Regions from separate parts of the Serratia sp. LSHTC3 genome, predicted to be linked through region 3. Evidence: predicted binding sites of a transcription regulator. Region 3 holds the regulator's gene; each other region holds the start of a gene.
The links. The regulator PurR, encoded in region 3, represses purine synthesis genes. The targets are predictions, from matches to a motif close to CANGCAAACGTTTGCNTG.
Positions count from the first base shown of each region.

Region 1: guaB (IMP dehydrogenase) is a predicted target of PurR. The motif match lies at 1,186-1,203, and genes of this name have one in related genera.
Region 2: cvpA (colicin V production protein) is a predicted target of PurR. The motif match lies at 1,653-1,670, and genes of this name have one in related genera.

Region 1 is NZ_JBXUNP010000001.1:140,762-143,853, forward strand. It holds gene xseA (exodeoxyribonuclease VII large subunit) at 1-1,094, opposite strand, end outside; gene guaB (IMP dehydrogenase) at 1,265-2,728, shown strand; gene guaA (glutamine-hydrolyzing GMP synthase) at 2,831-3,092, shown strand, end outside.
Region 2 is NZ_JBXUNP010000001.1:421,606-424,697, reverse strand. It holds gene purF (amidophosphoribosyltransferase) at 1-1,073, opposite strand, end outside; gene cvpA (colicin V production protein) at 1,095-1,595, opposite strand; gene dedD (cell division protein DedD) at 1,830-2,567, opposite strand; gene folC (bifunctional tetrahydrofolate synthase/dihydrofolate synthase) at 2,568-3,092, opposite strand, start outside.
Region 3 is NZ_JBXUNP010000002.1:961,595-964,686, reverse strand. It holds gene sodB (superoxide dismutase [Fe]) at 112-690, shown strand; gene cydH (cytochrome bd-I oxidase subunit CydH) at 755-844, opposite strand; gene purR (HTH-type transcriptional repressor PurR) at 1,169-2,194, shown strand; gene punR (DNA-binding transcriptional activator PunR) at 2,191-3,092, opposite strand, start outside.

The DNA.
Region 1 (3,092 bases), on a different contig from region 3:
TGCACGCGCTGTTGGTAGCGGTGAATGCGGCCCTGCGGCTGCACCTGCGCCAGCCGCTGCTGGGCGCGCTCGCTGCGGCGGGCGGCCAGGCGCAGCTGTTGCTGCATGCCGTCTTCCATCCGGCGCTGCAGCTTGAACAGCAGCGTCTGCTGGCGCGCCAGGCGCAGATGCGGATGCTGCTGCTGTAAACGGTGATGAATGCGGGTGAACTGCTGCTGACGCTGCGCCAGGTAGTAATCCATCGCCATCTCCAGCCGCTGCTGCTGCGACTGCAGCTGGCGCAACAGCTCAAGCTGATTGCGGCTCACCAGTTCGGCGGCGGCGGATGGGGTCGGCGCGCGCAGGTCGGCAACGAAGTCGGCGATGGTGACGTCGGTTTCATGGCCGACGGCGCTGACGATCGGAATGCGGCTGGCGAAGATCGCTCGCGCCACGCGTTCGTCGTTGAAGCTCCACAGATCTTCCAGCGAACCGCCGCCGCGGCCGACGATCAGCACGTCGCATTCATCGCGGCGGTTGGCGGCCTCGATGGCGCGCACGATCTGCATCGGCGCTTCCGCACCCTGCACCGAGGTGGGGTAGATGACGATCGGCAACGACGGATCGCGCCGCTGCAACACCTGCAGGATATCGTGCAGCGCCGCGCCGCTGGCGGAGGTGATCACCCCGACGCATTTGGCCGGGGCGGGCAGCGGCTGCTTGAACTGCTGATCGAACAGCCCTTCGGCGCTCAGGCGCTGTTTCAACTGCTCGAACTGTTGCTGCAGCAGGCCGTCGCCGGCGGGCTGCATGCTCTCGGCGATCAGCTGATAGTCGCCGCGCGGTTCATACAGCGTGATACTGGCGCGCACCAGGACCTGCTGGCCGTTTTGCGGCCGGAAGGTGACGCGTCGGTTGCTGTTGCGGAACATCGCGCAGCGCACTTGGGCGCGGTCGTCTTTCAGCGTGAAATACCAGTGGCCGGAGGCGGGCTGGGAGAGGTTGGAGATCTCGGCGGAGAGCCAAATCTGCCCCATTTCCATTTCCAGCAGTTGGCGAACCGTCTGATTGAGGCGGCTTACGGTAAAAATGGAAGGCGAAACAGGTAGCGACATGTGACCCAGATCAAATTTCAAAACAATCACTTAATTGGTCGATACTACATGGCTGAAAAAGGTAATCAAGACTTTTTGTAAGAAAGTGCTGGAGGCAACCGATTCCGCTCTGTATAATGCCGCGGCAATATTTTATCTTTTTCACAGCCCACCCTGGTGAGATATTGCCCATGCTACGTATCGCTAAAGAAGCTCTGACGTTTGACGACGTCCTCCTGGTTCCAGCCCACTCCACGGTTCTGCCTAACACCGCAGAGCTCGGCACTCAACTGACCAAAACCATCCGCCTGAACATCCCTATGCTGTCCGCAGCCATGGATACCGTTACCGAATCCGGCCTGGCCATCGCGCTGGCGCAGGAAGGCGGCCTGGGCTTCATCCACAAAAACATGTCCATCGAGCGCCAGGCTGAAGAAGTCAGCCGCGTGAAGAAACATGAAAGCGGCGTAGTCACCGACCCGCAGACCGTTACTCCGGCCACCACGCTGCAGGAAGTGAAAGAGCTGACCGCGCGCAACGGCTTCGCCGGTTACCCGGTCGTTACCGAAGACAACGAACTGGTCGGCATCATCACCGGCCGCGACGTGCGCTTCGTGACCGATCTGACCCAGCCGGTGACTGCGGTGATGACGCCGAAAGATCGCCTGGTCACCGTGAAAGAAGGTGAAGCGCGCGACGTGGTGCTGCAGAAGATGCACGAAAAGCGCGTAGAAAAAGCGCTGGTGGTGGACGACAGCTTCCATCTGCTGGGCATGATCACCGTTAAAGACTTCCAGAAAGCGGAACGTAAGCCGAACGCCTGTAAAGACGAGCACGGCCGTCTGCGCGTGGGCGCGGCGGTCGGCGCCGGCGCCGGCAACGAAGAGCGCGTCGACGCGTTGGTGGCGGCGGGCGTTGACGTGCTGCTGATCGACTCCTCGCACGGCCACTCCGAAGGCGTGTTGCAGCGCATTCGCGAAACCCGCGCCAAATACCCGGATCTGCAGATCGTCGGCGGCAACGTCGCGACCGCCGCGGGCGCCAAAGCGCTGGCTGAAGCCGGCGTGAGCGCGGTGAAAGTGGGTATCGGCCCTGGCTCCATCTGCACCACCCGCATCGTGACCGGCGTGGGCGTGCCGCAGATCACCGCCATCGCCGACGCGGTGGAAGCGCTGGAAGGCACCGGCATCCCGGTTATCGCCGACGGCGGCATCCGCTTCTCCGGCGATATCGCCAAAGCGATCGCCGCGGGCGCATCCTGCGTGATGGTTGGCTCCATGCTGGCGGGCACCGAAGAATCTCCGGGCGAAATCGAGCTGTATCAGGGCCGTTCGTTCAAATCTTACCGCGGCATGGGCTCGCTGGGCGCGATGTCCAAAGGCTCTTCCGACCGTTACTTCCAGACCGATAACGCCGCCGACAAACTGGTGCCGGAAGGTATCGAAGGCCGCGTGGCCTATAAAGGCATGCTGAAAGCCATCGTGCACCAGCAGATGGGCGGCCTGCGCTCCTGCATGGGCCTGACCGGCTGCGCCACCATCGACGATCTGCGCACCAAAGCGGAGTTCGTGCGCATCAGCGGCGCCGGCATTCAGGAAAGCCACGTGCACGACGTGACCATCACCAAAGAGTCACCGAACTACCGCATGGGCTGATGCCTTAACCTCTCCTGAGTGAGAGGCCGGGGTGGGGCGCCAAGCCCCATCCCGAAACACACATTTTCGCTCTTTTTCTCTTGTTGCTGGAATTCGCCTCACATGACACAAAATATCCATAAGCATCGCATCCTCATACTGGACTTCGGTTCGCAATACACCCAACTGGTCGCCCGCCGCGTGCGCGAAATCGGCGTTTACTGCGAACTGTGGGCCTGGGACGTTAGCGAAGCGCAGATCCGCGAATTCAACCCAAGCGGCATCATCCTGTCCGGCGGCCCGGAAAGCACCACCGAAGCCGGCAGCCCGCGCGCCCCTGACTACGTGTTCAACGCCGGCGTGCCGGTGCTGGGCGTGTGCTACG
Region 2 (3,092 bases), on a different contig from region 3:
AATTCGGCGCGGTTGGCGTTCAGCTTGCGGCGCACCGACTGACGGCGCGCCTGCTGGCCCGGCATGATAAAGGTGCGGCCGACGTAGCGGTTCTTCACAAAGCCCTGGCGGTAGGGCTTCTCGAGAATACGCGCGATCTCCAGCGCGATGTCGCAGGAGGTTTCCGGGATCGGGATCACCACGTCGATGTCCAGATCTTCCCATTCGCGGGCAATCTTCTCACCCAGCTTCTGGCCCATGCGCACGCGGGCGCTGTAGACCGAGATCTTGTCCATAAAGGAGTCCGGGCGAGCGAAATAGACGTATTCAAACAGGCACGGGTTGGTTTTCGGGTTCTCTGCGCACTGGCGGGTGAACAGCTGGCCCTTGGTGGTGATGTACACCGCTTCGCCCGGCGCCACATCGCGCAGGAACTCAAAGCCCAGGGTATCCAGCGCCACGCTCTCGGAAGCCACCATGTACTCGCTGCGGCCATCCTCCAGCGTGCGCTTGCCGATCACCAGCGGGCGAATGCCGTTCGGATCGCGGAACGCCAGCAGGCCATGGCCGATGATCATCGCCACGCAGGCGTAAGCGCCGCGCAGTTGCTGATGCATGGCGGCGACCGCGGTAAAGATGTTGTCGGCCTCCAGCGGGTAGTGCGGGAAGCGATCCAGCTCGCTGGCCAGCACGTTCAGCAGGATTTCCGAGTCGGAGGTGGTGTTGACATGGCGGCGGCCGCTTTCGAACAGCTTTTGGCGCAGCTCATGGGCGTTGGTCAGGTTGCCGTTGTGAGCCAGCGTAATGCCGAACGGCGAGTTGACGTAGAAAGGCTGGGCCTCAGAGGCGCTCGAGCTGCCGGCCGTCGGGTAACGCACATGGCCAATGCCCATGTTGCCCTGCAAGCGTTGCATATGGCGCGCCTCAAACACATCTTTCACCAGGCCGTTGGCTTTACGCAAACGGAACCCGTTGTGGGCGTCAATGGTGACGATGCCTGCGGCATCCTGGCCACGGTGCTGAAGCACCGTCAGCGCATCATAAATCGACTGGTTTACCGGCATGAAACCGGCGATACCGACAATACCGCACATGTTGTCTTTTCCTCATCAGCGCTACCGCCCCGGCAATTGGGTCGGCAAGAAACTCGACGTGCTCTGCAGGTAGTCAAAGAACCACCTGATGACGTAACTGAACTGGGGAATGAGCTGCGACTGTTTCCAGTCGGCACTCTGTGAAAAGCCGGTAAAGGTATCCAGGAAGAACAGGATCGCTGCGACGATCAATACTCCGCGCAGCGCGCCGAAGCAGATGCCCAACACCCGGTCGGTGCCCGACAACCCGGTTTTCTCTACCAGTGAGCTAATCACATAGTTAACAATAGCCCCTACGATCAAGGTCGCGATGAACAAAATCGCGATCGCGATGCCGTTTCGCACCAGTTCATCTTCAAAACGAGTGAAATAGACCGCAAGGTAAGAGTAGAAATGGCTGGCAACAAAAAACGCACATCCCCATGTCACAAGTGACAATGCTTCGCGAACAAACCCTCGGATCAGGCTCACCAGAGCCGAAAATCCAATCACCGCTATAATGACGTAATCAATCCAGACCATGAACTATTCCAATGATGAATCGCCCCTGCATCCAATTCGCGGCGAATTCTAACAGAAAAAGAAAACGTTTGCGTAGGGGATTTCCTACCACGTTACAAATAAAAAGCGGCGATCAAAAAATTCCCAATCGCCGCGCCTACATAGGTGATTTCGCCTGTAAAAGGCGCGGTTTTTCTCGCTTTCTCTCCACCACTCCTTAATTCAGGGGCGCATCGTGCTGCGCCCCTGCGGGGTTTAACGGCCGTACGGCTTCACCTGCCCGCTCAGCCCGCTGATCGAGTTCAGCGACGGCAGCGCCGCCTGCAGCTTCTGCTTGGAGGCATCCGGGCCGACGTAGATACGGGTGATCTGCCCCTGCACCGGCGTTGACGGCACGGTAAAGGCGCGATAGCCCGAGAGGCGCAGCGAGGCGACAATCTCGTTCGCCTTGGCGGCATTTTTCAACGCCCCGAGCTGCACGACGTAGGCTTGCCCGGCCGGCGCTTTTTCTTCCGCCGGTTTCGGCTGCGGCGTCGGTTCAGGTTTCGGCGTCGGCTCCGGCTTCGGTACCGGCTTCACTTCCACCGGTTTCGGTTGCGGCGCCGGTTTCGGTTTCACTTCCACCGGTTTGGTTTCTACCGGTTTCGGCTTGGGCTGCGGCACCGGCTGAGGACGCGTTTCGACCGGCGGCGGCGCCACCTGCGCCGGCTGCTGAGCACCTTGCCGCACCGCCTGTTGCGCCGCCGCTTCATTGGCCGCCTGCTGTTCGACCAGCGCGCCCGCCCCTTCCGGCGGCTGCGCCGGCAACGGTTGCGTCACCGGTGGCAGCACGTCGTTCTCTTCGACGTCGCCCGCCTTCGGCACCAACGGAATGGCCGCGAATTCATCCTCGTAATGCTTCTTTTTACCGTCCAGCAACCCTGGCAGGATGATCACCCCCAGCGCCACCAGAATCACGGTTCCGACCAGTCGGTTCTGAAATTTACTCGCCACTCACACTCCCCGCATCTCGTCTGACGCCGCCATCACCTGCGCCACGGTGTGGAACGATCCACAGACGATCACAATATCCTGTTTATCAGCATCCTGCATAGCCTGCCGCCAGGCAGTTTCGACATCATTAAAGCGGCGCGGTTCCGCCAGATGTTGCGCCAGCTGTTCGACGCTGGCGCCGCGCGGCCCGTCGAGCGGCGCGCAGTACCATTCATCCACCTGCTCGCTGAGGCAGGCCAGCGTGCCGGCGATATCCTTGTCCGACAGCATGCCCACCACCGCGCGCACCTTGCCGCCGTTGCGCGGCAGTTTGGCCAGACGCCCGGCGAGATAGCCGGCGGCGTGCGGATTGTGCGCCACATCGAGGATCAGCGTCGGCTCACGCCGCACGATCTGGAAGCGCCCCGGCAGCGTCGCCTGCTGCAGCCCGGTGAAAATCGCGCGTTCGTCGATTTCCAGTGGAGAACAGTTGAGCGCCGCCAGCGCGGTAGCGGCGTTGGCCAGCGGTACGTTCGGCGTCGGCAG
Region 3 (3,092 bases):
TCCTCCTGTTTTTTATGATGAAAATTGTTAAGATTGAATGACCACAATAAAAAACGGCCCATCTGGCTCCCGCCTGGGCGGGAAGAAAGTGGCGCTGTAAAGGAGGAAGCAATGTCGTTTGAATTACCTGCATTACCGTATGAGAAAAACGCGCTCGAGCCGCACATCTCCGCCGAGACCCTGGAATACCACTACGGCAAACACCACAATACCTACGTGGTTAACCTGAACAACCTGGTGAAAGGCAGCGAGTTCGAGGGCAAATCGCTCGAAGAGATCATCAAGACCTCCAACGGCGGCGTGTTCAACAACGCCGCGCAGGTGTGGAACCACACCTTCTACTGGCACTGCCTGTCGCCACAGGGCGGCGGTGAACCGCAGGGCGAACTGGCGGCGGCGATCGTCAAATCCTTCGGCTCTTTCGCTGCGTTCAAAGAGCAGTTCACCGATGCCGCCGTGAAAAACTTCGGCGCCGGCTGGACCTGGCTGGTGAAAAAACCAGACGGTGCGCTGGCGATCGTCAACACCTCCAACGCGGCAACTCCGCTGACCGGTGAAGATAAACCGCTGCTGACCGTTGACGTGTGGGAACACGCGTATTACATCGATTACCGCAATGCGCGTCCAAAATACCTGGAAAACTTCTGGGCGTTGGTCAACTGGAAATTTGCGGCGGAAAACCTGGCGTAAACGCAGGCCTTGCCGAAGTGACGAGGCGCAGCCAGGCTGCGCCTTTTTTAAAACCGGCGGGAGATCAGTTCAACGCGGCGACAAAGCTGAAAGCGATGATCATCGCCAACGCGCCGACGGTAGTGAACAGAGACATCTTCAGATCGGTATCCATGACAACTCCTTTAAAATGGGCTTTCCTAAGGATAAAAGGCGCACAATTAGTACGTCAAATCATTTTCCCACAGTTCGCCGATAAAATCTTGTTATCATTTCCCGGTTTATAATCTCGATTACCTCTTCCACTTTTGTTCAATATGCGACAAAATTCGCAGTTCACAACTGCGTACCGGCATCCATGCCCCTCCTGATTAAGCGCTGAAGACTTCAACACACTAAAAACTCAGTTTTCGCTTCTCTGGAGAAGGATCTACGTAGGCAAACGATTAACATCACACTTACATGCTGTAAACATGTGAGTTCAGGAGTCATTCCTTACATGGCAACGATTAAAGATGTGGCCAAACGCGCGGGCGTTTCCACCACCACCGTTTCGCACGTCATCAATAAGACTCGTTTCGTCGCCGAAGAGACCAAAGCGGCCGTGTGGGCCGCGATCAAAGAGCTGCACTACTCGCCGAGCGCCGTGGCGCGCAGCCTGAAAGTCAATCACACCAAGTCTATCGGTCTGCTGGCCACCTCGAGCGAAGCGCCCTATTTTGCCGAAGTGATCGAGGCGGTGGAAAACAGCTGCTACAGCAAAGGTTACACCCTGATCCTGTGCAACTCGCACAACAATCTGGACAAGCAGCGCGCCTACCTGGCGATGCTGGCGCAAAAGCGCGTCGACGGCCTGCTGGTCATGTGTTCCGAATACCCGGATCAACTGCTGGGCATGCTGGAGGACTACCGTAATATCCCGATGGTGGTGATGGACTGGGGCGCTGCGCGCGGCGACTTCACCGACACCATCATCGATAACGCGTTCGAAGGCGGCTATCTGGCCGGCCGTTACCTGATCGAGCGCGGTCACCGCGATATCGGCGCCATCCCGGGCCAGCTGTCGCGCAACACCGGCGGCGGCCGTCATCAGGGCTTTATGAAGGCGCTGCAGGAAGCGCATATCGACATTCGCGAAGAGTGGATCGTCCAGGGTGACTTCGAGCCGGAGTCCGGCTACAAGGCGATGCACCAAATCCTGTCGCAAAAACAGCGGCCGACCGCGGTATTTTGCGGCGGCGACATCATGGCGATGGGCGCCATCTGCGCCGCTGATGAGCTGGGGCTGCGAGTGCCGCAGGATATTTCCGTGATCGGCTATGACAACGTGCGCAACGCCCGCTACTTCACTCCAGCGCTGACCACCATTCACCAGCCTAAAGAGCGCCTGGGAGAAATGGCCTTCACCATGCTGCTGGATCGCATCATCAGCAAGCGCGAAGAATCGCAGGTGATCGAAGTGCATCCGAAGCTGGTGGAACGCCGTTCGGTCGCCGACGGTCCGTTCATCGACTACCGCCGCTAATCCCCTGAGCCGGAAGCCTGCACGGCTTCCGGCGCCGCCTCGCTCAGCCACTCCTGATTCAGCGTCTCGCCATCGCCCAGATACGCCAGCAGCCAACTCATCGCCGGCGACGGTTTATCCTGCTGCCAGGTCAGGCAGCAAGGGCTGGCGGGAAACGGCTGCTGCAGCTGCAACGCCTTCAGCTCACCGCGCTGCACCAGCGGCAGCGCCCGATGCGCCGGCATCATGCCGACGCACAGCCCGGCGCACAGACAGTCGAGCGCCGATGTCCAGTCCGGCACCACCAGCCGCCGCTGGTTATCCAGCGTCCAGGTGACGCGCTTGGGCAGATTGCGCGAGGTGTCTTCCAGACAAAGCGCAGGGTACGGCCTCAACCGATCGTCATTTAACGGCCCTGCCAGCTGCGCCAGCGGATGCTGTGGGCTGACTACGCACAGCCAGTTCATGTAGCCCATATCGCGGAAGGCAAAGCCGCCGCCGACCGGCACCGCGCGCGTGGCGCCGATCGCCATGTCCACCCTGCCGTCCACCAACGCATCCCAAACGCCGTTGAACACTTCGGGTTGCAGCATCAGTTCAACATCGGGGAAATGGCGGTAGAAATCCAGCACCAGCTGGCGGCTGCGCTGGGGTTTGACGATGATGTCGACTGCGATATTCAGCTGGCCGCGCCACCCGTTGGCCACCTGCTGACAGTGGCGACGGGTGTCGAGCATTTTTTTGATAACAACTCTCGCATCCTTGATAAACAGCGCGCCGGCCGGCGTCAACTCCACATCACGGTGACGCCGCTCAAACAGCGGCACCGCAAGCCATTGTTCCAGTTGCCGCACGGTATAGCTCACCGCCGACGGCACCCGGTGCAGCTCCTGCGCCGCCGCGCTGAAACTGCCGGTGC